DNA from 2 places in the Bacillus sp. N6 genome. Region 2 is predicted to be linked to the other one. Evidence: a T-box and tRNA genes for the amino acid it is inferred to sense, from the RefSeq annotation. Region 2 holds a T-box; the other holds one or more tRNA genes.
What was found. A T-box is a leader RNA that pairs with one kind of tRNA and senses whether it is charged. The one in region 2 lies ahead of tyrS (tyrosine--tRNA ligase), so its partner is inferred to be a tRNA-Tyr.

Region 1 (15,093 bases), 1.3 Mb from region 2:
AGGAGAGAATCCTAAGGTGTGCGAGAGAACTCTGGTTAAGGAACTCGGCAAAATGACCCCGTAACTTCGGGAGAAGGGGTGCTTTCTTAACGGAAAGCCGCAGTGAATAGGCCCAAGCGACTGTTTAGCAAAAACACAGCTCTCTGCGAAGCCGTAAGGCGAAGTATAGGGGGTGACACCTGCCCGGTGCTGGAAGGTTAAGGAGAGGGGTTAGCGTAAGCGAAGCTCTGAACTGAAGCCCCAGTAAACGGCGGCCGTAACTATAACGGTCCTAAGGTAGCGAAATTCCTTGTCGGGTAAGTTCCGACCCGCACGAAAGGTGTAACGATTTGGGCACTGTCTCAACCAGAGACTCGGTGAAATTATAGTACCTGTGAAGATGCAGGTTACCCGCGACAGGACGGAAAGACCCCGTGGAGCTTTACTGTAGCCTGATATTGAATTTTGGTACAGTTTGTACAGGATAGGCGGGAGCCATTGAAACCGGAGCGCTAGCTTCGGTGGAGGCGCTGGTGGGATACCGCCCTGACTGTATTGAAATTCTAACCTACGGGTCTTATCGACCCGGGAGACAGTGTCAGGTGGGCAGTTTGACTGGGGCGGTCGCCTCCTAAAGTGTAACGGAGGCGCCCAAAGGTTCCCTCAGAATGGTTGGAAATCATTCGTAGAGTGCAAAGGCATAAGGGAGCTTGACTGCGAGACCTACAAGTCGAGCAGGGACGAAAGTCGGGCTTAGTGATCCGGTGGTTCCGCATGGAAGGGCCATCGCTCAACGGATAAAAGCTACCCCGGGGATAACAGGCTTATCTCCCCCAAGAGTCCACATCGACGGGGAGGTTTGGCACCTCGATGTCGGCTCATCGCATCCTGGGGCTGTAGTCGGTCCCAAGGGTTGGGCTGTTCGCCCATTAAAGCGGTACGCGAGCTGGGTTCAGAACGTCGTGAGACAGTTCGGTCCCTATCCGTCGTGGGCGTAGGAAATTTGAGAGGAGCTGTCCTTAGTACGAGAGGACCGGGATGGACGCACCGCTGGTGTACCAGTTGTTCTGCCAAGGGCATAGCTGGGTAGCTATGTGCGGAAGGGATAAGTGCTGAAAGCATCTAAGCATGAAGCCCCCCTCAAGATGAGATTTCCCATAGCGTAAGCTAGTAAGATCCCTGAAAGATGATCAGGTTGATAGGTTCGAGGTGGAAGCATGGTGACATGTGGAGCTGACGAATACTAATAGATCGAGGACTTAACCATATAATATGTAGCAAATGTTATCTAGTTTTGAGAGAATATAAAAAACTTGTTGACTTTTAAAGTAAATAAGTTATAATAATGATTGTCTCAAAAGAATAATGTCTGGTAATGATGGCAGAGAGGTCACACCCGTTCCCATACCGAACACGGAAGTTAAGCTCTCTAGCGCCGATGGTAGTTGGGACCTTGTCCCTGTGAGAGTAGGACGTTGCCAGGCAATATTATTCCGCAGTAGCTCAGCGGTAGAGCTATCGGCTGTTAACCGATCGGTCGTAGGTTCGATTCCTACCTGCGGAGCCATTGGAGAGCTGTCCGAGTTGGCCGAAGGAGCACGATTGGAAATCGTGTATACGTCACAAGCGTATCAAGGGTTCGAATCCCTTGCTCTCCGCCATAGGATTTATAATATTTGGCCCGTTGGTCAAGTGGTTAAGACACCGCCCTTTCACGGCGGTAACACGGGTTCGAATCCCGTACGGGTCACCACTTTGGAGGATTAGCTCAGCTGGGAGAGCACCTGCCTTACAAGCAGGGGGTCGGCGGTTCGATCCCGTCATCCTCCACCATATAAATTTTATATGAATAGTATTATCGCGGGGTGGAGCAGCACGGTAGCTCGTCGGGCTCATAACCCGAAGGTCGCAGGTTCAAATCCTGTCCCCGCAACCAAATGGTCCCGTGGTGTAGTGGTTAACATGCCTGCCTGTCACGCAGGAGATCGCCGGTTCGACCCCGGTCGGGACCGCCATTTTAATAAGGCTCGGTAGCTCAGTCGGTAGAGCAGAGGACTGAAAATCCTCGTGTCGGCGGTTCGATTCCGTCCCGAGCCACCATTTATTTCAATAAAATACGCCGGCTTAGCTCAATTGGTAGAGCAACTGACTTGTAATCAGTAGGTTGGGGGTTCAAGTCCTCTAGCCGGCACCATGTAAGTTTCGGAGGGGTAGCGAAGTGGCTAAACGCGGCGGACTGTAAATCCGCTCCTTCGGGTTCGGCAGTTCGAATCTGCCCCCCTCCACCATTTACATAGGGGCATAGTTTAAAGGTAGAACTGAGGTCTCCAAAACCTCCAGTGTGGGTTCGATTCCTACTGCCCCTGCCAAATATATTTACACAACATGGCGGTTGTGGCGAAGTGGTTAACGCACCGGATTGTGGCTCCGGCATTCGTGGGTTCGATTCCCATCAGTCGCCCCATTTTTATTTTAAAAATTACAAATAATTTAATTGATACTTACATATAATTAAGTAAGAATTCGATGGGCTATAGCCAAGCGGTAAGGCAACGGACTTTGACTCCGTCATGCGCTGGTTCGAATCCAGCTAGCCCAGCCATTTTTGCGGAAGTAGTTCAGTGGTAGAATACAACCTTGCCAAGGTTGGGGTCGCGGGTTCGAATCCCGTCTTCCGCTCCAATAAAATTTAATATGGCGGCATAGCCAAGTGGTAAGGCAGAGGTCTGCAAAACCTTTATCACCGGTTCAAATCCGGTTGCCGCCTTTTCTTTTGTGCCGATGTGGCGGAATTGGCAGACGCGCACGACTCAAAATCGTGTTCCTTCGGGAGTGTCGGTTCGACCCCGACCATCGGTATCATGAACGTCGTAAAAAAACTCTATACAATTAGTATAGAGTTTTTTTGTTTTCTTTTCTTTTCATTACATGACAAAATAAGCACAAAAAGTGTACGGTGAGTAAACTGTGAAACATTAAAAGGATAAAAACAAACATTCAATTTTATCCTTTTAATTGCGGTATTTAGAGAGAATTTCTCCACCCTGGTGACATGAAGTTAAATCCGACACCACCAGTAGATATTAGTACATTATCAACGGTTAAGTTTGTAATTTCTAAAAACTTCTTTTTAAACTCTTCTCTGTTGTACTTATACATTGTTGAGTGGCACGCCCACATTTGCGTTGAAGTACTTAACCAGTTCCCTAATTCCTTCAATTCAGGAAACGCCTCAAATTGGATTGGTTCATCTCATTTCATGAATCTTACTTGATAGATAGTTGGGTTTAACTTTTCTCCTATTCCTTTAAAAGCATGTGATTTTTTTCATTTGAATGTGTCATAATTCTCCCTTCATCTTTTCTTCAAATTTTTTCCTATTTTTATTATACAACAATAGAAAGTAATTATAGGAATATTATGGAAATAGGTATTAGCAATATAAAAAGACTCTAACAGAAATGTTAGAGTCTTTTTTGTTAAATTATATTATGTGATGCTAAAATTCGTAATAAACTTAGGAATTCATGTATAATATAACTTGTCGAAAGAACAAAATGATAGTGATTTATATTATGTCTGTAATATGAATCAAAAATGAACTTTTTATATTTCTTTTAAAAATGTGTTGAACACACATTATATTTCATATTAATATTTTTATGTAGATTTAAAACGAGAAAGAGAGTGGAAAGTATGGGCCGTAAATGGAACAATATTAAAGACAAAAAAGCATCAAAAGATGCAAATACAAGCCGTATATACGCGAAATTTGGACGTGAAATTTATGTGGCAGCAAAACAAGGCGAGCCAGATCCAGAATCAAACCAAGCGCTTAGAGTCGTATTAGAACGTGCGAAAACATACAATGTACCAAGAACAATTATTGATCGTGCAGTTGAAAAAGCAAAAGGCGGTTCAGAGGAAAATTATGACGAGCTTCGTTATGAAGGATTTGGACCAAATGGAGCTATGGTTATTGTAGATACACTTACAAATAACGTAAACCGTACTGCAGCAGATGTACGAGCTGCATTTAGCAAAAACAGTGGTAACATGGGTGTAAACGGTTCTGTAGCTTACATGTTTGATGCGACAGCTGTTATCGGCCTTGAAGGTAAAACATCAGATGAAGTTCTTGAAATTTTAATGGAAGCAGATGTAGATGCACGTGACATTCTAGAAGAAGAAGATGCTGTTATCGTGTATGCTGAACCAGATCAATTCCATTCAGTACAATCTGCACTTAAAGGTGCTGGTGTTGAAGAATTTACAGTTGCAGAATTAACAATGCTTGCACAAAGTGATGTTACACTTCCTGAAGATGCTCAAGTACAATTTGAGAAAATGGTTGATGCATTAGAAGATTTAGAAGATGTACAACAAGTTTACCACAACGTAGACTTAGGAGAGTAATACGATGAAAGCCCCTGTTCGTTTAACGAATAGGGGCTTTTTTTTATGAAGTTAATTAAGGTGATGAATTATTAAAGGTATTTTGGTGTAGATAGGGAATATGCTTATAGGGATATATGAAATAACCATTATTTCTAGGAGGCTTAGTATGGAACATAAGACACCAAAGCATATAGTTGCCGTAGCGGGTTATTTAACAAATGAGAAAAATGAAGTGTTATTAACAAAGGTACACTGGCGAGCTGATACGTGGGAAATGCCAGGAGGACAGGTAGAAGAAGGAGAAGCACTTGATCAAGCTGTCTGTAGGGAAATAAAAGAGGAAACAGGCTTAACGGTGAAGCCCATCGGAATTACAGGGGTTTATTATAATGCCTCTATGCATATTCTAGCTGTTGTTTTTAAAGTAGCATATGTGAGTGGCGAAATAAAAATTCAACCTGAAGAAATACAAGAGGCTAAATTTGTTGATTTAAATGAAGAGAACATAGATGAGTATATAACGCGTCCTCATATGAAATCCAGAACGCTTGATGCGATGAGAGCAACACATTGTATTCCATATGAAACGTGGGAAGTACAGCCATATAATTTAATAGGAAGATTGTAAAGAAAAGAGTAGCTGATTTGAGATACATTCAAATCACTACTCTTTTTTGTATACTGTTTAAGAAAAAGGTAAAAATAATAATAGTGTTAGTATTGATTTATAGAACGTTTGTTCTTTATAATATATATGTTATATACATTAAGATTACTAGATAGTCAAAAGTATATATATTTGTAGATGATATAATTAAAGTGTAAAGTGAAAATATAATAGCCTTAAGGCTTACTCTGTTATTGGTTATTCGTGATTGAATATAATCTATATTCAATATTTCAGATGAATAGTAGATAAAAAAGGTCTGTGATACAATACTTTTTTACCCCGCTATTTGCCGGGAACGTGATTGGTGAGGGCTGATTAAAGTTTCACTTTATACCTTACAATGATGTAAGGTACGTGTAAGAGAAATCGATGGGATATTTTTTTACAACAATGTATTCTTAAAGTAAGAGTTATATGCTGTGTGGAAAAGAGGTGTTCAAGATGAAAGAACGAGTATTATCTAGGGTGAACTATCATCAAAAAGTTGCATTAAATCCAATGACTAAACTTTTTTATAAAGCCATTATATTATTATTATTGTTAAGTTGTACGTTATTATTCATTGGAAATGTAATGATTGAGAAAAGTGACATTAGTAAATTACATGTACCGGCTAATTTAGAGGTGCCAGAATCATTAACACATGCATTTATTGCGACAGAAGATAAAAGATTTTATCATCATAACGGTTTAGATTATATAGCAATTATTAGGGCCTCTGTTGAGAATATAAAGGCTGGTGGTGTCGTGCAAGGAGGAAGCACGATTACACAGCAGCTATCTAAAAATGCTTTTTTAACGAATGAGCGTACATTTTCTCGTAAGTGGAAAGAGATTTTTTATACGAAAAAAATTGAACGCACATTTACGAAGGATGAAATTTTAAAATTATATGTAAGTAACATTTATTATGGTGAAGGAGCATGGGGAATTGAAAAAGCAGCAAACCTTTACTTCGGTAAAAAGGTGAACCAATTAACGTTGGCTGAAAGTGCAATGATGGCTGCTGTAGTAAAAGCACCTGCTTATTACTCACCTGCCCAAAATTATGATAAAGCAGTAGAGAGACGAAATGTCGTTTTGAGACTAATGGAGAAAGAAGGCTATATAAGCCATGATGAGTATGTTCAAGCAGTTAGTGAGAAATTAGTAATTCGTCATGATATAAAAATAGAGCAGTCGATGTTAAATAGTGCGCGTAAAAAAGCAGTAAGTTAAGAGAAGTTCCTAAAGAGGAGCTTCTTTTTTTGAATAAATTGTGACAAATTGTGACACAATATCGTCACAATTATTGTGTTTTTGTAATTTATGTGAGCGTGTTCATTGCGTGACGTATATAAGTGTTGATATTATGTGTATTGTGTACAATGCTGTATACAGAATATGAAATTAAAGAGGAATGTATATGAAATCAAATAAACTCATGGCTCTTGGTATAGTTTTTTCTATCGCAGTATTGATTGTAATTGGAACAATTGCGTATAGCATCATAAATGACAAAAAAGATAAAGGGAATGAGATGTTTGCTTATTCTACGCAACAATCTTTAGGGAAAGATGATGCTCCAGTTAAGGTAGTTGAATTTGGAGACTTTAAATGTCCTGCTTGTCGTACTTGGGATGTAACAGTATTACCTCGATTAAAAGAAGAGTATATTGATAAAGGCAAAGTGCAGTTATATTTTATTAACTTCCCATTTATCGGAAAAGACTCGGATTTAGGTGCAGCAGCTGGTGAAGCAATTTATAAACAAGATAAAGATTCATTCTGGATTTTCTATGATGAGATTTATCAAAATCAAAAGAAAGATACGGAAGAATGGATTACAGAAGATTTGCTTCTTAGCATTGTGAAAGAGAAACTTCCAAAAGTTGATGTAGAGCAATTTAAGAAAGATTTACACAGTAAAGAAATTACAGAAAAAGTACGTAAAGATTCAGATCGTGCTCAAAAATTAAAAGTTCAAGGTGCTCCTTCAGTATATGTAAACGGAAATCTTGCAAACCCTGATTTCGATAGTATGAAGAAGGCCATTGATAAAGAATTGAAAAAGTGATGAGGTCTCTCATCACTTTTTCGACTTTTTTCGATAAAATTCTTGCCTCTATTTTTTTAACATGCTATACTACTTTACATAAGTTATTCTAATATCTTATATGTAATTCATATTTGCGGGTGTAGTTTAGTGGTAAAACAAGAGCCTTCCAAGCTCTGGTCGAGAGTTCGATTCTCTTCACCCGCTCCAAATTTTATTAAATGTTTTTCTATAAATTGTGATCAACGCAGTGTTTCGTTTCCGAGATAAACGAGGCATTGCGTTTTTTAATGTTTGAAAAATATAATTACATGCGAAAATAGAAGTAAATAATAGTATTCCCAAAGTGAATTACTAACCAATAAAGTCGTTACATAAGGGATGATGGATTCATCTGAGGAGGCGATTAAGAGTGGATTTTGAACAATTAAAGCAAGATGTAATTGCGTATAGTAAAACAATTGGCATAGATAAAATAGGCTTTGCGAGTGCTTCTCCTTTTGAGGAATTAAAGCAGCGCTTAATCCAGCAACAACAATTAAATTATCAATCTGGATTTGAAGAGCCTGATATAGAGAAGAGAACGAATCCGCAACTTTTATTACCGGGTGCTAAATCAATTATTGCGATTGCTTTAGCATATCCTTCAAAATTAAAAAATGCACCATTAAGTAAGCGTGGAGAACGCCGTGGAATTTTTTGCCGTGCTTCTTGGGGACAAGATTATCATCTTGTTTTACGAGATCGTTTGCAAAAATTAGAAGCATATTTAATTGAAAAACTTCCAGATATAGAAGTGAAGTCCATGGTTGATACAGGTGAATTAAGTGATCGAGCTGTATCAGAGCGTGCAGGCATTGGCTGGAGTGGGAAAAACTGTGCTATTATTACACCTGAATTCGGTTCGTACGTATACTTAGGGGAAATGATTACAAATGTTCCATTCCCGCCAGATAAGCCGATAGAAGATCAATGCGGGGATTGTACGAAATGTATCGATATTTGTCCTACAGGTGCTTTAATACAGGGGGGACAGTTAGATTCGAAGAAGTGTATTGCGTTTTTAACACAGACGAAAGGATTCCTACCTGAAGAATATCGCGATAAAATAGGAAATCGTATATATGGATGTGATACGTGTCAGACTGTTTGCCCGAAAAACAAAGGAATGGATTTTCATAATCATCCTGAGATGGAGCCGGATCCTGAGCTAGTTAAACCATTATTAACGCCACTTTTAACAATTAGTAATCGTGATTTTAAAGAGAAATATGGGATTATGTCAGGGTCATGGAGAGGGAAAAAGCCACTGCAAAGAAATGCGATTTTAGCATTAGCACATTTTAAAGAAGCATCGGCAATTCCTGATTTAATTGGTGTTATGAAAGATGACCCAAGACCGGTATTGCGCGGAACGGCAGCATGGGCACTTGGGAAAATTGGGGGAGATGGAGTAGGCGAAGCGATTGAGAAAGCGATGGAACGTGAGAAAGATGAAGAAGTACTTCATGAAATGAATCGCGGGCTTGAATTGTTAGCACAGAAAAAAGAGTAGATAATATTTCCCTTTTTCATATTGTAATATGGGAGGGAAACGAAATGGCTGTAAAAATGAATATTGAAAAGCAAGTACAACAGTTTTTAGCATATATCACAGAGAAACGAACAGACATGGATGGTATTGCTGAGGATTTACCACAAATGGCACAGAGAAAGAAACAATTGTTTCAAAGGCGTAGTGCACATATAGTGAAAGCAACTGCGGATGTTTCTTTCATTAGGCAATTAAATAGTAATGACCATCAAGAAATTGATTATCAAATACATTTTAAATATTTAATTAAGCATAAAGAATTATTTTATATTGAAGAGGAACAATTAAAACGAAGAGTTTGTTTAAATAATAGTCGGATTATAAGCGATTATGATATTGAAGTGTCAGAAGAAATTAGAATGGGTGAGACATTAGAAAGGGAAATTACGAAAGAGAAGTACGGTTCTTATCAATATAATCGTTTAGAGGCAGTGAAATATGCAGAGCGTTGGTGGGATGACCGAAATCCTATGTATCGTAATTTCCCTGATAATTGTACGAATTTCATTTCTCAATGTCTTCATACTGGAGAAGTACCTATGAACGGATATCCTAATATTCGTAAAGGATGGTGGCAAAGGGAGAATCAGTGGAGTTGGAGCTGGGCTGTTGCACATTCTTTTTATTGGTATTTGTCAGGTGCTACAACAGGACTTCGAGCAGAGGCGGTAGAGAGGCCAGAAGAACTTATTCTTGGAGATGTTATTGCTTATGATTTCGAGGATGACGGAAGATGGAATCATACGACGATTGTAGTAGCAAAAGATGCAGATGGTATGCCGCTTGTAAATGCACATTCAGCGAATAGCCGTCGACGTTATTGGAACTATGAAGACTCTAGTAAATATACACCACAAATGAAATATAAATTCTTTCATATTATTAATGGGTAGAGATTTTTCGCTCAAGTGGTATAATACGTAGTAGACAAAAAACAGAGGTGAATATCGCGTGGGAGTACATGTTGTTTTATATCAGCCAGAAATTCCAGCAAATACAGGAAATATTGCTCGTACTTGTGCAGCAACTGGAACAGAATTACATTTGATTAGACCGCTTGGATTTTCAACGGATGATAAAATGTTAAAGCGTGCCGGATTAGATTATTGGCAGCACGTGAAAATTACGTATTATGATTCAATTGAAGAATTTTATGAAAAAAATAAAGATGGTGAATTCTTCTATTTAACGAAGTATGGCGAGAAAGCTCATACAGCGTTTGACTATAGCAAGCGCGAGAAGGATTACTATTTTGTATTTGGAAGAGAAACAAACGGCTTACCAGCTAATGTAATCGAAGAAAACTTTGATCATTGTTTACGTATTCCAATGACAGATAAAGTACGTTCATTAAATTTATCTAATACAGCAGCAATTTTAATTTATGAAGCATTCCGTCAACAAAATTACCCTGGATTAGATTTAGAAATCGTTTATTAAAAGTCGCCATATGGCGACTTTTTTTTATAAAATAAAATAATATGTAATCATACATTTAAAAGAGAGGACATAATCATATAGAATGGGATATATGATTAAAAATAGATAAGACGGGTTGAGATAAATATGAAGGAAGAATATAGTAATCAAAATACCTTTTTAAGTATGATAGATATGGATTTAATTAGACAAGGGTTATTACATGCTATTCAAGATTTAGTATTTATATTGAAAGTTATTGATGATGAAACGTTTAAATATATGTATGTGAATAAAATAGGAATGGATTATGCTAGGTTAAGCGAAGAGTGCTATGGAAAAACTTTTGCAGAAGTATTACCAAAAGATATAGCGGGGATATTGCAAAGGCAATATGAAAAAGTAGTGAGAGAAGCAAAAGCACACACTTTTTGTGATGTAGTCAAATTACCAAAAGGTGAGATACATTATGAATCTTCACTTAATCCTGTCTGCGATGAAGAAGGAATATGTCAATTTGTTATTTGTATTACAAGAGATATTACAGCTCAAATTGAGGAGAAGACAGAGATAGAGGAAAAACAAATGTTATTTAAGTCGTTACTGGAATATAATAATGACTCAATTATATCTATAGATTCTATAGGGAGAGTTACATATGCAAACCCGGCAACGTATGAAATATTTGGATACCGGTATGAGGAATTAAATAATAAATTTATTTTTGAATTTATTAATAAAGAATATGAAAAAGATTTTCAAATTATATTTAAGGGATCGATGCAAGGAAAAGCAAAACAAATTGTTTCAAAGAAATATGTTCATAAAGAAGGGTACGAGCTATATATTTCTTTGAGAACTATCCCGATTATTGTGAACGGTGAAATTGTTGGAGTGTATATTGTTACGAGAGATGTTACAAGGCAAGTATTAAACGAAATGCGAACAGAATATTTAGCTTACTATGACCAGTTAACGGGATTAATGAATAGAATTTCATGTGCAAATAAGTTAAATACTTTTTTAAATGAGAGTATAAATTTTGCGCTTGTATTTATAGATTTAGATGAGTTTCATCGTATTAATGATACATTTGGTCATAAAGAGGGAGATAAAGTATTACAAAAAGTTACAGAATGTTTAAGCAATCTAAAAATAGAAGGTATGCACTTATTTAGAGAACACGATGATCAATTTGTTATGTTAATAGAAAATATAACGAAAGAATGTGTAGAGGAAGTTGCAAAAAGCATACTGAAAAATATTAGTGAATATTTTGTAATCGAAGAAGAAGATGTATATTTAAGTGCGTCAATTGGAATTGTAATGGCTCCAGCAGATGGAGAAGATGAAAAAATACTATTTCAGAGGGTCGATGCTGCTTTAGAAAAAGCAAAAGAAAAAGGAAAAGGACATTATCATTTTTATTGTAGTGGATTAGACTGTGAGCGTGAACAAAGGTTTATAATAGAAAACCAGTTACATCGTGCTATAGAAAAAAATGAATTTTTCTTATATTATCAGCCACAAATTAATATTGAGACGAAAAAAATAGCTAGTATGGAAGCTTTAATAAGGTGGGAGAATAAGGAATTAGGATTTGTTTCTCCAAACCAATTTATTCCGTTGGCAGAAAGAACAGGATTTATTATTAAGCTCGATGAATGGGTAGTAAATCAAGTGTGTCAGCAACTGCGCGAATGGTTAAATAAAGGATATGAAGTGGTCCCAATCGCAGTTAATATTTCAGCTAGACACTTTCGCTCTATTACATTAATAGAGATGATTACACGGGCTTTAAATAAGTACAATGTACCAGCTCATTTATTAGCGATAGAGGTTACAGAAGGAGCTCTTATACATAAAGATATATCGAAGAGAGTGTTACTACAATTAAAAGAACAAAATTTAAAGATTCATTTAGATGATTTTGGAACAGGCTATTCATCTTTAAGTTACTTAAAAACATATCCAATTGATACTTTAAAAATTGATCGTTCTTTTATGGAAGGTATACATATAGATGAACGTGATACGAATATTACAGCTGCAATTATTCATTTAGCTCATACTTTAGAATTGAATGTAATTGCAGAGGGAGTAGAAAAAAAGGAGCAAATACAGTTTTTGAAAGAAAAGAATGTGAAGCTTGTACAAGGTTATTATTATAGCCGACCACTATCCAAATATGATATGGAAAATATGTATTATAAATAATGCATAAAAAATGATGTGCTAAAAGCACATCATTTTTTATGTGTACCTGGTTTGTCATTGTAACCGGATGTAAAAATAGCTGTAAGAAATGTGAGTGATACACCTAAAATTAATAATAATTTCATACTAATATCCTCCTTACTTTTTTCGGTTCACGAGTTTTATTTATTACCCAAAATGTATGTAAGGTTCTTAGAAGAAAAGAATTTATTTATAATGAATAGCAGTGTAAAAACGTTAATACCTATATTATACAGAATTTTCTTTGAATTTTGGAGAGAATTTTAGCGTGCTATTATATATTTCGTTTTGATTTAAAGAATGTTTAAGGACATCCTAGCATACCTTTTATAATAATCCGATTGAACAAGGAGATGGGGGAGGAGCTATAATGGATATTCTAAAAAAGATTGAACAGCATCGAGCAGCAGAAGAACGTTTACAATGGGAAGGTACGTTTGCGGAGTATTTGGAGCTTGTGAAAGAAAGACCATGGGTGGCTCAAACAGCACACTCTCGCATTTACAATATGATAAAAGATGCCGGAATTGAAGAAGTTGATGGTAGAAGAAAGTATAACTTCTTTAGTAATCAGCTCTTTGGATTAGAGGATGCTCTAGAACGTCTTGTAGAGGAATATTTTCATCCATCTGCAAAACGATTAGATGTTAGAAAAAGAATTTTATTATTAATGGGTCCTGTTAGTGGAGGGAAATCAACGTTAGTTACGATGTTGAAACGAGGATTAGAAACATATTCAAGAACAGATCGCGGAGCAATTTTTGCAATTAAAGGATGCCCAATGCATGAGGATCCACTGCATTTAATTCCACATCATTTACGAGATGATTTCTTTGATGAGTATGGAGTTAGAATTGAAGGGAATTTATCACCACTAAATGTCATGCGTTTAGAGCAAGAATACGGATCAAGAATTGAGGATGTAGTTGTAGAGCGTATTTTCTTCTCTGAAGATCGCCGTACAGGGATTGGTACATTTAGCCCGTCTGATCCAAAATCACAGGATATTGCAGATTTAACAGGTAGTCTGGACTTTTCTACGATTGCAGAATATGGTTCAGAATCAGATCCGCGTGCGTATCGATTTGATGGAGAATTAAATAAGGCAAACCGAGGAATGATGGAGTTCCAAGAGATGTTAAAATGCGATGAGAAGTTTTTATGGCACTTATTATCGCTTACACAAGAAGGGAATTTCAAAGCGGGAAGATTTGCGCTTATTTCAGCAGATGAATTAATTGTAGCGCATACGAATGAAACAGAGTATCGCTCATTTATAGCAAATAAGAAAAATGAAGCATTACACTCAAGAATTATTGTAATGCCAGTTCCTTATAATTTACGAGTAAGTGAAGAAGAACATATTTATGAAAAAATGATTCGTGAAAGTGATGTGTCGAATGTTCACATTGCACCACATACACTTCGCGTTGCAGCAATGTTCACTATTTTAACTCGTTTAAAAGATCCGAAGCGTCCGGATATTGATTTAATTAAAAAGATGCGTTTGTATGATGGAGAAACGGTAGAAGGTTATAATGCGATTGATGTAGAAGAATTACAACGCGAATATCAAGATGAAGGTATGAAGGGTATTGATCCTCGTTATGTCATTAACCGAATTTCGTCTACAATCATTCGAAAAGAGGTACCATCTATTAACGCGTTAGATGTACTTAGATCTTTAAAAGATGGGCTGGATCAGCATCCATCGATTAGTAATGAAGACCGTGAACGTTATATGAATTTCATCTCATTAGCGAGAAAAGAATACGATGAAATCGCGAAGAAAGAAGTACAAAAAGCGTTTGTTTATTCATATGAAGAATCAGCTAAGACGCTTATGGATAATTACTTAGATAACGTCGAGGCGTACTGCAATAAATCGAAATTACGTGATCCGTTAACAGGGGAAGAAATGAGTCCAGATGAAAAATTAATGCGCTCAATTGAAGAGCAAATTGGAATTTCAGAAAATGCTAAGAAAGCATTCCGTGAAGAGATTTTAATTCGCATTTCTGCTTATGCCCGTAAAGGAAAACGCTTTGATTATAATTCACATGAACGTCTTCGTGAAGCGATTCAGAAAAAACTATTTGCTGATTTAAAAGATATAGTAAAAATTACAACATCAACGAAAACACCGGACGAAAATCAGCTTAAGAAAATCAATGATGTTGTTGCGCGTTTAATTGATGAGCATGGCTATAATTCTTCTTCAGCAAATGAATTACTACGCTATGTAGGTAGCTTGTTAAACCGATAGTTTGATAACAAAACGCTGTCTCTTGTATTTTGCGGGACAGCGTTTTATTATCCGTTCATATGTGTGTAAAGTGTCATACCTTGTCCAAATGTAATAAATTAAGATGCAATTTCATGAATTTATTGTCAATTATTTTTACAATATGCATATGATAGAGTAACCAACCATTCATACGAAAAAAGCCAACACAATACAATATGTTGCAAAGTAAAAATGTGTGCAACAATGCATTGTGTTTCTTTCTTATCAGTGGCTGAATATTTCTTTCTATTATGTGAGTGGCAAAATTTTGTTTAGGATGCTCGGGGTATTGTATGAAAAACGTTATAAATGTTTATGGGATGATTTTCTATGGGCAGTTACCTTTCAAATATTCTAGCTTGCACATTACAGAACAAAATTTGTAGCTTGCTGTTCATACAGGAAGACAATTACAGTAAGGAGGGAAAGGAATGGGCGAAGAAAATCAACCAAATTATACGATTTCACAGGAA
Region 2 (15,093 bases):
CACGCCATTTACCAAACAGTTCTTCTGTTTGACCCGTCATGTTTAAATCTTTTACCCGTTTTAGTTCATCTGCCACAGGTTTATCTTTTATCTCTTGTTTCCACTGCTCCAGTGCTTCAATATCTTTATATGAACGATTTCTTATCACAAGCTCTATCATGAGCAGCACTAGAATAGAGCTTACTACAATGATAACGATCGTCAGGATAGAATCCATGCAAAAAAGCCTCCTAGTTATATCTCTTTTTTTGTCCGTTCCGTTTATGAAATGGAAGGCATTATGTATAAAAAGGGAATTCCCCTATATTTAACAACTAACAATGTACTAATCATACCATGTAATGGCTTGTTTTTGACCTAGTTTTTTTTAAAATTTCATGTTTCTTTCAATGCAATTGTAATCTTTCTCAATATTCCGCCTACCTCACTACCTATCCTCAAATGATTGTAATACCAAACAATCTTTCGTATGAGATACGAAATAAATTTTCCGCATGAGTGGTGGTTCAACAGAAATTCCATGTACATTTCCCTGCCTTACAGACTGCTCTACTGCCCTTTCTGGAAGTAAAGTGATGCCAAGGCCAGCTTTTACCATTGCAAGCATCGGTTCTGCGTAAGATGTTTCCACAGCTATAGTTGGTTTTACATCTATCTCATGAAACATGTTCATAATCATTTTCCTTACATCGCATATTTCTGGATATACAATTAATTTTTCATTTTGCAGCTCTTCTATTTGAATGACTTTCTTCTCTTTATACGGATGATTATTTGAAACGGCACAAACAATTTTCTCTTGTTGCACTTCTTTTATATACGTAGCACCTTCTACTACTGAATCGATGAACATCGCTTCAATCTCCCGCGCTTTAAATAAATCTCTTAATACTTCCGTATGTCCGATTTGCCACTCTACTTCGAACTCATCACCTAATACATCTTTACATTCTAATATGTAATGCTCTGCTAAACTCGGTAGTATACCAATTGAAAACTTTCGGTTCTCTTGATACCCCCTCATTTCTGTTTTCACTTCATTTATTTGTTCCAAAATCGGTAGCATTCTTTTTATAAATAACTCTCCTGCCTCCGTTAACTCCACTCCTTGCGCAGAACGCTTAAGTAAAGTAACCCCTAAATCCGCTTCTAACTTTTGAATTTGCTTACTAAGCGCTGGTTGAGATATATGTAAAATCTTACTTGCCTTTGATAAACTTCGCGTATGCTTCACTTCGATAAACGATCGTACTGCCTCCAAATCCATCGTACACACCTCTAACAAAAAGTTATAACCGTTATAAGAAATCGATATTTCCTCCTATAAACAATTACTCTTTATACTTATTTCATCAACTTACTATAACGAAATGTAAAGGGGAAAGATACTCTTGAACAAAAAACAAATGCTACTCGGATCCTTTCTATGCTTACTCGCCGTAACTGCCTGGGGATTTATGTTTCCTGTAATGGCAAATGCCCTGCAATTTATCGATCCGTTCTTCTTCACAACGATTCGCTATGGATCAGCAGCTATTATTTTTCTTATTTTGCTATTAATTACTGAAGGGAAGACTTCACTCCGCTTAGAAAAAAAAACACTTTCTCTGTTCTTTTACGGGACATTCGGTTTCGCAGGATATGGTTTTCTCGTTTTCTACGGACAACAACTTGCCGGGCCTTCTGGAGCAATTCATGCAGCTATGATTCAGTCCCTTATGCCTCTAATCGCCTTATCACTGCAATGGATAACGAAAAATCGTCGCCCTCAAAACTACACATTTCTTTGTATGTTCGTTGCATTACTCGGTGTTATGCTTGTCATTTCAAAAGGAAATATTCACTTATTATTTGGAGCTGCAAGTCACTTATCGACAAATATATTAATGCTATGCGGTGTTACTTGCTGGGTCATTTATACAAACGGGGGTGCTCGTTTTCAATCTTGGTCACCACTTCGATATACGACATTAACTTGTTTATTTGGCTCCATTTCACTCATCGTTATTGTTACTTTCTTAACGTACACAAATATAGTTACTATGCCGTCACTGCGTACAGTTGTGAGCGTTCGTTTTGAGCTCCTTTATATGTCGATTATCGCAGGAGTTATCGCTGTATTTTGCTGGAATATGGGAAATCGCTATATTTCATCTATTAACGGCATATTATTTATGAATTTAGTCCCTATCCTTGCACTGATTGGTTCTATCTTTCGAGGTTATACAGTCGATAAAATCGAAATTGCTGGAGCTGCATTAACAATTATCGCGCTATTATGTAACAATTTATGGCAAAGAAAAGTAAACATAAAAATCCCCACCTCAGTTCGTTAGGTGGGGATTCTTCACATATGAACAGCTCTTGGCCATTCATGGTACATATTTGCTTTACATAATGCTTGTTCCATCCATTGCTCAATCTCTTTCGTATACATTTCTATGAAAAATGTCTCAGACGGGAAAGAATGCAGTACTTCTGATATATATTGTGGATATAAAAACGGCATATTTATCATACCTTTTAATTGCGTCATAAACATTGTAAATGATACTTTCTGAAATTCTTGTTTCATTTGTCCTTGTCTAATAATTTGCTCTATATAATATCTTTCTTTAGAAAAATAAACGGTCATTACTTCACGAATTAATGTCGTATCAAGCGAAAGCTCTCGGTAGAAGAAACGTGTTAGTTCTCTATTTTCAAATTGATATCGTAACATCCCACGCACCATTTGCACCATCACATCTTTAGCCGACAAATACTCTCTCTGTTCAAACGAAATTTCAATCACATGAATATACCCTTCTAAAAAATCAGTAATAAGCTGTTCTAATAAACCTTGCTTCCCAGCAAAATAATATGAAATATTCGCTACATTCACATCCGCTCGCTTTGCAATGTCTCGCACCGACGTTCCATCATAACCTTTCGTATTAAACAACGATATTGCCGCATCAATTACTTTTTGTTTCGTCTGCTTCATGCGCTCACTTCCTCTCAATGAACAGCTATAGTTTAAATTTCTTGACTTTTAAGACAAATTCCTTTAATTTTCTATCGACAAAGTCATGTGAAATACATCGTATTTTGCTAATATTTTACACATCTCGATAAAAAAGGAGCTGTTTCCATGTTTACTAAAGAAAGTTATGCAGGATCTCGTGTGCAGCAATATGAGACAGTAATTAAACAACTGGATGCGTTATTAACTGGCGAATCAAACGTAGTCGCAAACTTATCAAATGCGTCCGCATTATTAAACCAATTTTTAGATCGCGTTAATTGGGTTGGCTTTTACGTAACAGAAGGAAATCAGCTTGTCCTTGGACCGTTCCAAGGAATGCCTGCTTGCGTACGCATTCCATTTGGACGAGGCGTTTGCGGCGTAGCAGCTGAAACGAAAACAACGCAGCTTGTAGCGGACGTTCACCAATTCCCAGGTCACATCGCTTGCGATAGTGCTTCTAATTCAGAAATCGTTGTACCGATTGTGAAAGAAGGAGCTGTCATTGGTGTACTTGACATTGATAGTCCTGAAAAGAATCGTTTTGATGAAGTAGATCAGTGCTATTTAGAAAAGTTTGTGGAAACACTCCTAAAACATATGTAAAAAGAAAAGAGCGAGTTATCGATTTAGTACGTCCTGTACAAAACCGATAGCTCACTCTTTTTTTATTGATTAACAGTAGATATTTTCTTTAATGCTTGCTCTAAATCAGAAACGATATCCTCCCAAGATTCTAAACCAACCGATAAGCGTATTAAATTATCGAAAATGCCCATTTCTTTTCTTAGTTCAGCTGGAATCGCAGCGTGCGTCATCGTTGCTGGATGCTGAATTAACGTTTCTGTATCTCCTAAACTCACCGCAATTGTAATAAAGTGGAGGTCATTAATAAATGCTTGCGTCTCTTCTTTTCCGCCTTTTACTGAAAAAGAAATAACACCGCCCCCGCGCTTCATTTGACGAGATGCTAATTCCCCTTCTGGATACCAAACACCTTCTACCGCATCATGTTTTCTTAAGAACGATACAATTTTTTCTGCATTATCACAATGACGATCCATTCTTACCGCTAACGTCTTTAACCCGCGTAATAATAACCACGCATCAAACGGCGCCATAATGCCGCCGATATCTTTTCGCATCGGGCGAATCTTTTCAGCTAACGCTTTCGTTTTACAAATTGTTACACCCGCTACAACGTCACCATGGCCACCAATATATTTTGTCGCACTATGCACAACAGCGTCACAGCCAAGCTCAAGCGGTCTTTGTAAATAAGGTGAACAAAACGTATTATCAACAATGACAAGTAAACCATTTTGCTTCGCAACCTGAATAACTTGTTTTAAATCGATTAATTTCATTGTCGGATTAATCGGTGTTTCAACGAAAATAAGCTTTGTATTTGGACGAATTTTATTTTCAATATCAACCTCTGTCTCCATCTCACAAAACGAATGCGTAATCATAAATTTTTCTTCTAACACTTCTAAAAAACCGTACGTACACCCATATAATCCATTTGAACAAATAATATGATCTCCAGCCTTTAAAAAACCGATTAAAGTTGCTGAAATAGCTGCCATACCAGATCCGAAGGCAAGTGCTTCTTCTCCTCCTTCTAACACCGCCATACGTTCTTCAAATAATTTCACAGTCGGATTTCCAAGCCTTGAGTAAATATAAGATGGATCCACTCCCGCAAAACTCGCCTCTCCTTGCTGCGCAGTCTCAAATGTAAACGTAGAGGTTTGAAATAAAGGTGGTGTTAAACTTCCTTTATGTTCCTCAGGTGTATAACCGTGATGAATTAACGCTGTCTCCATATGCTTCTTTTTCATAAAAACATCCCCTTTATGTTTTTATTACCGCATATTCACCAGTAAAAAACTGATGAACGTTTTTACTACATTTTATGTAAGCGTTTTATTTGTGTTTCTATCTCTTCTTTTATATTGTTTTAAATTCCTTCTTATATTAATTTCCAAAATTTATATGCATAAAACAAAAACGTACTCGCTTGACGAAACTCTGGGTAAAAGATATAATAGCGTTTGTGTAAAATAAAAAGGCAGCCTTGTAATGTGAGTTTATCGTTTGTATTTTGTTCCTCTACGGAGGTGTATCTCGTAACTCCCTGCTGCTGGAGCGAAGGTACATGAAAACAAAATGCCCGTAAATATCGATTACGTCTGTTTTTATTTTACGTAAATAAAAACATTTTTAAAGGAGGAGTCAACTATGGCTCGTTATACAGGTCCAGCTTGGAAACTGTCTCGTCGTCTTGGAATCTCTCTAAGCGGCACAGGAAAAGAATTAGAAAAACGCCCTTACGCACCAGGTCCTCACGGTCCTAACCAACGTAAGAAACTTTCAGAATACGGTTTACAATTACAAGAGAAACAAAAACTTCGTCACATGTACGGCATGACTGAGCGTCAATTCCGTCGCACATTTGACCAAGCAGGTAAAATGCCTGGTAAGCACGGCGAAAACTTCATGATCCTTCTTGAAGCTCGTCTTGACAACTTAGTTTACCGTATGGGCTTAGCTCGCACTCGTCGTGCAGCTCGCCAATTAGTAAACCACGGTCACATCATGGTTGATGGCGCTCGCGTAGATATCCCATCTTACCGTGTAAAACCTGGTCAAACTATCAGCGTTCGCGAAAAATCTAACAGCCTTGTTGTTGTTAAAGAAGCGATCGAAGTTAACAACTTCGTACCAGAATACTTAACTTTCGATGCTGACAAATTAGAAGCTACTTACACTCGTCACGCTGAGCGTGCTGAGTTACCAGCTGAAATCAACGAAGCATTAATCGTAGAGTTCTACTCTCGTTAATCTCGGTACTCTGAAAAGAGTCGTATTAAAAGCCTTAGGAACCTTGTTTATCAAGGGGCCTGGGCTTTTTTTATTTTATACAACGCATATAATTAAAGCTAAAATAAAAAAGCTGGTACGTGTATAGAAATGGTTCGGTGTAAACAGAATAAGAAAATGAATAAATTAATTACTATACTTTAATTACCTATATTATTCATGCCCTTCCCTTCTCAATATAAAGTTTTGTTTATGTAGGAATTTTATTAAAGCTTTCCTCACATCAAAAATACAATAAAAGCCACACTCCTTTGAATGTGACTACATTAATCCTTCTATTAATATATTTTCTTCCTCAATGTATTTATCAATTAGCACCCATATATATTTTTTATTTTGCTCAGAAGCTCTCTGATAATGCATTTTTTTCTCTTCATCCGATGTACTTAAAAAATCAGCACACCAAGTAATATATCCATTACAGTTTTCTTTTAAATCTTTTGTAAATTTATTTTGTCTATCTAAGTTAATCCAAATAAATATTTTGTGATCTAACAATTCAAATTTCATTTTTTGCTTTTCTTTTTCATCAGTTTCCACGCTACATCTTCTACCCAAATCAAGAACTTTTGTAATGTGTTCGAATAAATCATTTTGCATTCTTCTTTTCTCAGATAATTCTACACCTATCCTACGATCTTTTTCCTTGTTTTCATTTAAGGTTCTAGCGTTATAAATCGATACAATTAGTGTAACTAACGAAATAATTGATGTAATAATTAATGCTATATTCACTTTGTTTCCCCCTTATGTTGTAAATAAATCTTACCATATAAGATTATTACTATATAAGAACTATTTCTTATTTTTCCCCTTTTGCATCATGCCCATCTAATTCACTTACTTCCGCTCTTCACTAGGTGAATTATCTCGCAACGCTCTTTCTTTAGACTCTTTACTCACCATCCTCAAAAACAACCTTTCTATCATGTTCCTCTAGGATTTTCTCACGACTGATCTTTTCTACTGGATCTCCAGCATCTAAAATAAATTAAAAATTTCAAAAATAAGAAATTGGTAATTCATAACTATCTAAGGATATTTTAGTGCCTTCAATACCTTTATAAAATAATACGTTACATAAATAGCTTATTGGAGAAATATATTATTAAATTTTGATATAATGGTTAAGTTGGAATATTAAACCTAAATTCTTAAAGGAGGATATATAAGTTATATGTCATTTACTGAAATTGCTGATATAGCTAAAATTACAGGTGCAGCTGTAGGGGTGTGGGGACTTATCAAGGGATTCGGTTCATTCTATATGGAATCTTCCACTACCAATGAATTCGATCAATTATTTATGAACAAAACTAAACGTAAACAGATGGATATTTTTATGTTTTGGCAAGATATAGTCATTGCTGCAATATGTGTATTTATTCTTCCTGCACTTTATTTTAAATTTTTTATACCTAGTGTACCAATTGACTATTCTTTCATTTTAAAAACATTATATCAAGTGAGTACGCTCTTATTTTCTTTGTTATTTTTAATACTTTTAATAATAACAACCACCCTCCCCTTCATTAAACCTAATAAAAATAGTTTATTCTGTAGAATCACTAGATATGTTGGCCTACTTAACATGATTAATTTTATGTTCATTTATTGGGCCCTCTTTAATATCAAAATTGATGGTAATCTCTTTCAAACTTCAAAAAATACTTTTGTATTAATCGCTATCTTTATCCCTTTATTTATGAGCTTCTTTTATAAATATTTAAATCAGCAACTGAGAGATAGACATAAAACACAATATCTTGTAGAAAACTTAAACGAAGAAAAAATAAAAGAGTTACAATTAATACACAATTTTATTATCGATGATAAAAGAAGTGTATTCTATGAAAAATATAAAGAGGAAGACGGAACCTTTTACGTATGCGACTTTTCATCAAAGGTATATTTAAAATACTCAAAAATGAAAACAAGAAACAACCCTTCAAAATAAAATTAACATATCTGAAAGAGCATCCATTGTGGGTGCTTTTCCTTTATTCGAAGTGACGATGATTTAATTCATACTACCTATGTAATTTCCGCATAATAAAAAGCACTCCATAAGGAATGCTTTAAGTTTCACTTATTCATAAATATGATCAATAATATTAAAGGTAAACAAAACACAATAAATCTTTGAAACCTTTCTCGCCACACATATCTTCTTATTTCATCTTTATATTTCTTTTCATGATCTGGTTTGCATGTCATGTAATCAATACTAATATGATTTTCTTTTTCCAAAATTAACTTTTCATAATCTCGGTGAAGTTCCTTTAATTTCAGTTGATTAATTGAACTCGGATCATCCTCTAACCGTTGTAGTTTATTTAATAACACATTTAATTGTTGATAGTTATTTTCAAAATTACTAGCACGTTCTTTGTAACTCTTAACCCCTAAAAACATAGTAAAGAATGTTAATGATCATTGATTATTAGAAATACTACAAGTATCTTCACGAACTTTTAAAACATAGCTTAAAAATAATTTTTCTATGTCTCCAATTAACCAATTGTTTTATATTTATGATAGTAAGACTAAGCATTACTTTTATTGATAATTGCCTAAATAAGAAACTGATTATCTGATTCATGACCTTCATTGTATTTCAATAAAAAAACTGTTTGAATTAACTAAACAGTTTTTCAAACAGCCTTTTATTTATATATAAAATAAAGTTATTTATTTTCCTCTTTTTGAACATATACATAAGCATCTTTCTGCTCTTTATGTATATCAACCTTCGAATTCTCTGCAAGTTGACCCGCATTTAGCAAAGAAAAAATAATCAACGCTTCTAGTGACATTTCGTTTTACCACTCCTTTCTAATTGTTATACGTTTATCATACCGCTTACATGTGATTTCCGTATGAACTCGAAAAGGAGATTAAAACAAAAAAGCTTTGAGGAAATTCCTCAAAGCTTTTTATTTATTAGTAACGAATTAAGAAATATTTCTTCTTACCGCGGCGAATGATTGTGAATTTACCTTCGATGCGGTCGTTTTCTGTTACAACGTAGTCTAATGCTTGTGTACGCTCACCGTTTACGTAGATTGCGCCGTTCGTTACATCTTCACGTGCTTGACGTTTTGATGGAGAGATTTTGCTTTCTACAAGTAGGTCGATTAATACTGTATCTTCTGCAGTACGTTCTACAGATGGTACGTCTTTGAATCCTTGCTCGATTTCGCTTGCAGTTAGTTCTGCTACAGAACCGCTGAATAATGCAGCTGAGATTTTAATCGCTTGCTCTAATGCTTCTTCGCCGTGAACAAGTTTTGTCATTTCAGAACCTAATGCTTTTTGTGCTGCACGTTTTTCTGGCGCTTCAGCTACTTGCTTTTCAAGCTCAAGAATTTCTTCATGAGATAAGAATGTGAAGTATTTTAAGTATTTAACAACATCGCGGTCATCTGTGTTAATCCAGAATTGGTAGAACTCGTAAGGAGTTGTTTTCTCTGGGTCTAACCAAATTGCTCCGCCTTCTGTTTTACCAAACTTCGTACCGTCAGATTTAGTAACAAGTGGAATTGTTAAACCGAATGCTTTCGCATCTTCCTCTGATTTACGGATTAATTCAAGACCAGCTGTAATGTTACCCCATTGGTCACTACCACCGATTTGTAGGCGACAATTATGTTGTTGGTATAAGTTTAAGAAGTCATATGATTGTAAAATCATGTAACTGAACTCAGTGAATGAAATACCAGTTTCTAAACGAGATGCTACTGTATCTTTTGCTAACATATAGTTTAAACCGAAGTTTTTACCGATATCGCGTAAGAATGAAATTACATCTAAGTTACCAAGCCAGTCATAGTTGTTAGCCATCGTTGCTGGGTTGTCCACGTTTTCGAACTCTAAGAAGTTTGAAAGTTGGTTTTTAATGCTTTCTGTGTAGTAAGCAACTGTATCTTTCGTATTTAATGTACGCTCTGCTTTTTTACCACTTGGGTCACCGATCATACCAGTACCACCGCCAACAAGTGCGATTGGTTGGTGACCAGCTAATTGGAAACGACGTAACATTAATACTGGTAACATATGACCGATGTGTAAGCTATCTGCTGTCGGATCGAAACCACAGTATAATTTAACGCTTTCTTTTTCTAATAATTGCTCAAGGCCCTCAGCATCTGTTTGCTGATTAATTAGACCGCGAAATTCAAGATCTTGTAAAATACCCATATCCTACATACTCTCCTTTAAGTTCATTACTGGCGTGAAGGTTGAAAACATAAAAAAATCGCCCCTTCAAATAAGGGACGATTTTGATTATCGCGTTACCACCCTAGTTGCAGGCAAAAAAGCCTACCACCTTATTTACATAACGGCTTAGCACCGTCTTTTCCCTTTTGAATACAATTCAATCGAAAAAAGATGCTCTAGGGGCGTAATTCGCGATCATCTATGTGCTGATTTTCACCGACCATCAGCTCTCTAAAACAGGGAAATGATCACTACTTCTCCCTTTCCACGCTCAATTATTCATATACTTTTCTTTATACCATCATTTATATAGGCGTGTCAAATAGAGGTGGAATTTCTCTTCTTTCCAATCCTTTACAACGCCATAAAGAGTATCGTAATAAGAGAAAGAATTGGAACCCCAACTAACAACGATACATGAAATACAACCGATAAATCATTTCCAATGGTCGCCTCCACAGGATCTTTCGCCGGGGAACCAAGAAACCCGATTAATCGATCGAATCGACTTACCGTTTTTGGAAAGTCTGGTATTTCTACATGATCACTATCTAAATGTTGCTTTAACTTATATTCACTCTTAAAGGGATTTTCGCTCAATTTCATCCACCTCCAGCAATTGTTTCAATTTCTTTATTCCATTATGAAGTCTCGATTTCACTGTTCCAATCGGAATGTTTAATATTTCTGCAATTTCTTTTTGCTGCATATCATGATAATAAGAAAGGATTAGGACCGCTCTTTGCTCTTCTGGAACTTTCAAAATTGCTTCTCTTACTGTGAGCCGATCTTCGTGAGAAAATTCTTTTTCCGGAATCGGCACTAAAAATGGCAAAAGCGTACGCCACTTTTTTCTCCTATTCAATTTATTAATCATAAGACGATAACCAATTTGAAATAAATACGTTTTTATTTTACCTTTTTCAATTTCATACATATGTTTCTTACGCTCTAGCGTCAAAAACGTATCTTGCACAAGATCGATACTTAATTGTTCATCTCGGTTAAATCGATATAAAAATGTGTATAGCGCTGGTTTGATTAAAATATATAGTCTTTCTCCCGCTTGTTTATCTCCACTTTGATAAGCAAGCATGAGCTCCTCCTCAATCCCAATCTGCGCCATGATTTTTGATCTCCTTTATTCCTTTTAACGTTAATGAAATACGGGAAATTAAATATGCAATCGCAATAAAAATCCACAATTGTGATTGATTTGTAAAAAATTGCACATATGGGTTTTGAATCGTAAATCCCATTGCAACTAAAATATTTAACGCTTGCACACATATGCATGCATACAACGCAAGGCAGACAGAAATAGTATCAAATACATTCCAGCGAAAATACACTTTTGTTTTTGTAAAATCAATTTTATATCCATTTTTCCGTACTATATGTTTTCTATCAAATGGAATAATTATTGAAAACAGAACACCCATTATAGCTCCAGCTGTAAGCATTGATACTCTATATCCAATTGGTATCGGTAAGAAAAGACCACAAGAAAATACAACTATAATTCCAATTAAAGCAAAAGCAAGAAGTAATTTATTAGACATAAAAAAGCCTCCCTCATCTATTCTTTCACAAATGTATACAGACGAGGAAGACACTTCGTTCAAATATTATTTTAATTTTTTTATAATCTTTGCGGGATTCCCGCCAACTACTACATTATTAGGTACATCTCTCGTTACGACAGCACCAGATGCGATCACCGCATTGTCTCCAATTGTTACACCTGGATTAATAATTGCTCTTCCGCCAATCCATACGTTATCGCCAATTGTAACTGGTTTTCCGTATTCTGATCCGCTTATGCGCTCTACTGGATCAAGCGGGTGTGTTGCTGTATAAATGTGAACACCTGGAGCTAACATACAGTTCACTCCGATTGTTACCGGGCATACGTCTAAAATCGTACAGTCAAAGTTCGCGTAAAAATTTTCGCCAACGTGAATGTTATAACCGTAATCACATCTAAAAGAAGATTCAAGATGAATATTATCTCCTGTCGTTCCAAATAATTCTTTTACGATTTCGCTACGCTCTTTCAATTGCTCTTCTGGCGTATCATTTAATTTTCTCGTTAATATACGTGCTTGCTCTCTTTCTTGTACTAAAACTGGATCAGCCGGTATGTACATTTCTCCTAGTATCATCTTTTCTTTTTCTGTTTTCATCATACTCCCCCCCTTTAACTTATATATATAAGTTAATAATAACATAAAAAAAGGCCTGAACATTTTTCGTTCAGACCTTCCTCTCTTAATCTTCCATCGTTGATAAGTCACCTGTTGGTAAATTTAACTCCCACGCTTTTAATACGCGGCGCATAATTTTACCACTTCTCGTTTTCGGTAATTTATCTCTAAATTCAATTTGCCTTGGCGCTGCATGAGCTGCTAGGCCTTTCTTTACAAATTGACGAATTTCTTCTTTTAATTCATCAGATGGTTCGTATCCTGCTCGAAGTGCGATAAATGCTTTAATAATTTCGCCGCGCACTGGATCAGGAATACCAATTACACCTGCTTCTGCAACAGCAGCATGCTCGATTAATTTACTTTCTACTTCAAACGGACCAACGCGCTCACCTGAAGTCATAATTACATCGTCAATACGTCCTTGGAACCAGAAGTATCCATCTTCATCCATATAGGCAGAGTCACCTGATACGTACCAATCTCCCGGCATGAAATAAGATTCATACTTTTGCTGGTTATTCCAGATTGCACGCATCATAGATGGCCAACCTTTCGCAATTGCTAAGTTACCCATTGTGTATGGAGGAACTTCATTTCCTTCATTATCAACAATCGCTGCTTTCACACCTGGAATTGGTTTACCCATTGAGCCTGGGCGAATTTCCATACAAGGGTAGTTACAAATAACTTGTCCACCTGTTTCTGTCATCCACCACGTATCATGAATACGAAGTCCAAATGCATTCATACCCCAGCGAATTACTTCTGGATTTAACGGCTCACCAACGCTTAATACGTGACGAACTTGTGATAAGTCGTATTTTTTAATTGCGTCTTGTCCAGCTCCCATTAACATACGGAACGCTGTTGGTGCGCTGTACCAAACCGTCACACCGTAATCTTGCAGTGCTTCATACCAAGCTTCTGGACTAAAGCGTCCACCTAAAATAACATTTGACGCTCCAACTAACCACGGTGCGAAAATACCGTAAGCAGTTCCCGTTACCCAGCCCGGGTCAGCTGTGCACCAATATACGTCATCTTCTTTTAAATCTAATACCCATTTCGCCGTTTGATAGTGCTGAACCATTGCATTTTGCGCATGAAGCACACCCTTTGGCTTACCAGTAGAACCAGACGTATAGTGAAGAATTAAACCATCTTCACGGCCTAACCATTCAATATGTAATTCTTTTGAAGCTTGTTCAAATAAAGGATTGAACGCTACCGTTTTACCGCCTTCTTCTACATTATCTCCAACAAGGAAAACTGTTTTTAAAGCAGGTAAATCATTTAATGGTACACGCTCTAATAACTCAGGCGTTGTAATTAACACCTTCGCTTCACTATCTTCTAAACGATCGCGAACCGCACCTTCCATAAATGCTTCAAATAACGGTCCAACAATTGCTCCTAATTTCACTGCACCTAAAAGTGCGAAATATAACTCTGGAGAACGTGGCATAAAAATAAAAACGCGATCGCCTTTTTCTACATCGCCATAATTTTTCAGGACATTCCCTGCTTTATTAGAAAAATCCTTCATTTCCTTAAATGTATATTTCTCTTTTCGCGATCCATCTTGATAATAAAGAGCTACTTTATTCTTTCGATCGGATTTCGCATGCTTATCAATTGCCTCATACGCCATATTTACTCGGCCTGTTTCATTCCAAGTAAAGTTTTTATTAACCTCTTCCCAGTTAAAATTCGCGTATGCCTCATCATAATTCGGCAAATTATTTTCTCCTTTAATGACAGGAAGCGTTTCTACTTTCATACTTTACATCCCCCTCCTATGTATTCTATTATCTATTATAATGATATTATTTAAAATTTTCAGTATATTTGTTGATTTTTAGACAAATTTTTAATGACAAAATTCGATTCACATCGCATATATTATAAAGTACGATATTAATAGATTCACAAACCCTCAAGGTGGTGAGCAATACATTGATTCATAAAAAAATATACAATGCTAGAAACTTAAAAACAGCGAAAGGCACTTTAATTATTGAAGGTCCTGTCTCTACACATAATCTTGAAATGTATGAATTTCATCCAGATTTAGTTGCATTTCGTCCTGCTGAACAGCAATATAAAGCAATTGTCGAAATTTCTAAATTACCAGAAGCTCGACTCATTATTGCTAGACATGACCAAATGATTGTTGGATATGTTACATATTTATATCCTGATCCACTTGAACGATGGTCAGAAGGAAAAATGGAAAACTTAATTGAGCTTGGGGCAATAGAAGTAGTCCCAGCCTTCCGCGGGAGTTCTGTCGGAAAGAACTTACTAGAGGTTTCTATGATGGACGATTATATGGAAGATTACATTATATTGACGACTGAATATTATTGGCACTGGGATTTGAAACAAACAGGATTGAATGTGTGGGAATACCGAAAAGTAATGGAAAAGATGATGAATGCCGGCGGGTTACAATGGATGGCTACAGACGATCCTGAAATTTGTTCACATCCCGCCAACTGTTTAATGGTCCGCATCGGTAAACGCGTTGATACGGATTCTATTCAAGCTTTTGATCGTCTACGTTTTCACAATCGTTTTATGTATTAATAAAGGGGGCAACTGGAATGATTGTAGAAGAAATTATGAATCAAAATGTAGTTACACTACATCCAAACGATACAATCGAAACAGCAATCCGAACGATTCGCACGAAAGGCATTCGGCACATTCCAATTGTCGATCAAAATAATCACGTCGTAGGCATTATTTCTGATCGGGATGTAAGAG

Region 1: it has a tRNA-Tyr gene. The T-box ahead of tyrS (tyrosine--tRNA ligase) is inferred to sense a tRNA for this amino acid. The anticodon was not compared.

What each region holds. Positions count from the first base shown of each region.
Region 1 covers NZ_CM127843.1:525,139-540,231, forward strand. Annotated here, with positions in the region: rRNA gene ACUXVC_RS02680 (23S ribosomal RNA) at 1-1,246, shown strand, start outside; rRNA gene rrf (5S ribosomal RNA) at 1,348-1,463, shown strand; tRNA gene ACUXVC_RS02690 (tRNA-Asn) at 1,472-1,546, shown strand; tRNA gene ACUXVC_RS02695 (tRNA-Ser) at 1,549-1,640, shown strand; tRNA gene ACUXVC_RS02700 (tRNA-Glu) at 1,658-1,732, shown strand; tRNA gene ACUXVC_RS02705 (tRNA-Val) at 1,737-1,812, shown strand; tRNA gene ACUXVC_RS02710 (tRNA-Met) at 1,839-1,915, shown strand; tRNA gene ACUXVC_RS02715 (tRNA-Asp) at 1,919-1,994, shown strand; tRNA gene ACUXVC_RS02720 (tRNA-Phe) at 2,004-2,079, shown strand; tRNA gene ACUXVC_RS02725 (tRNA-Thr) at 2,098-2,173, shown strand; tRNA gene ACUXVC_RS02730 (tRNA-Tyr) at 2,184-2,267, shown strand; tRNA gene ACUXVC_RS02735 (tRNA-Trp) at 2,275-2,348, shown strand; tRNA gene ACUXVC_RS02740 (tRNA-His) at 2,368-2,443, shown strand; tRNA gene ACUXVC_RS02745 (tRNA-Gln) at 2,507-2,581, shown strand; tRNA gene ACUXVC_RS02750 (tRNA-Gly) at 2,587-2,661, shown strand; tRNA gene ACUXVC_RS02755 (tRNA-Cys) at 2,676-2,746, shown strand; tRNA gene ACUXVC_RS02760 (tRNA-Leu) at 2,757-2,838, shown strand; partial or broken gene ACUXVC_RS02765 (DUF3884 family protein) at 3,004-3,323, opposite strand; gene ACUXVC_RS02770 (YebC/PmpR family DNA-binding transcriptional regulator) at 3,676-4,395, shown strand; gene ACUXVC_RS02775 (NUDIX hydrolase) at 4,544-5,005, shown strand; gene ACUXVC_RS02780 (transglycosylase domain-containing protein) at 5,489-6,265, shown strand; gene ACUXVC_RS02785 (DsbA family protein) at 6,453-7,103, shown strand; tRNA gene ACUXVC_RS02790 (tRNA-Gly) at 7,219-7,292, shown strand; gene queG (tRNA epoxyqueuosine(34) reductase QueG) at 7,495-8,637, shown strand; gene ACUXVC_RS02800 (amidase domain-containing protein) at 8,682-9,569, shown strand; gene trmL (tRNA (uridine(34)/cytosine(34)/5-carboxymethylaminomethyluridine(34)-2'-O)-methyltransferase TrmL) at 9,628-10,116, shown strand; gene ACUXVC_RS02810 (sensor domain-containing protein) at 10,243-12,312, shown strand; gene ACUXVC_RS02815 (PrkA family serine protein kinase) at 12,704-14,599, shown strand; gene yhbH (sporulation protein YhbH) at 15,052-15,093, shown strand, end outside.
Region 2 covers NZ_CM127843.1:4,534,343-4,549,435, forward strand. Annotated here, with positions in the region: gene ezrA (septation ring formation regulator EzrA) at 1-217, opposite strand, end outside; gene ACUXVC_RS23365 (LysR family transcriptional regulator) at 428-1,267, opposite strand; gene ACUXVC_RS23370 (DMT family transporter) at 1,392-2,336, shown strand; gene refZ (forespore capture DNA-binding protein RefZ) at 2,348-2,986, opposite strand; gene ACUXVC_RS23380 (GAF domain-containing protein) at 3,134-3,613, shown strand; gene megL (methionine gamma-lyase) at 3,676-4,851, opposite strand; gene rpsD (30S ribosomal protein S4) at 5,252-5,854, shown strand; gene ACUXVC_RS23395 (hypothetical protein) at 6,155-6,628, opposite strand; gene ACUXVC_RS23400 (hypothetical protein) at 7,071-7,850, shown strand; gene ACUXVC_RS23405 (SLATT domain-containing protein) at 7,979-8,308, opposite strand; gene ACUXVC_RS23410 (hypothetical protein) at 8,581-8,709, opposite strand; gene tyrS (tyrosine--tRNA ligase) at 8,837-10,093, opposite strand; T-box leader at 10,164-10,391, opposite strand; gene ACUXVC_RS23420 (hypothetical protein) at 10,469-10,714, opposite strand; gene ACUXVC_RS23425 (RNA polymerase sigma factor) at 10,695-11,240, opposite strand; gene ACUXVC_RS23430 (hypothetical protein) at 11,221-11,676, opposite strand; gene ACUXVC_RS23435 (maltose acetyltransferase domain-containing protein) at 11,743-12,303, opposite strand; gene acsA (acetate--CoA ligase) at 12,386-14,104, opposite strand; gene acuA (acetoin utilization protein acetyltransferase AcuA) at 14,281-14,913, shown strand; gene ACUXVC_RS23450 (acetoin utilization AcuB family protein) at 14,931-15,093, shown strand, end outside.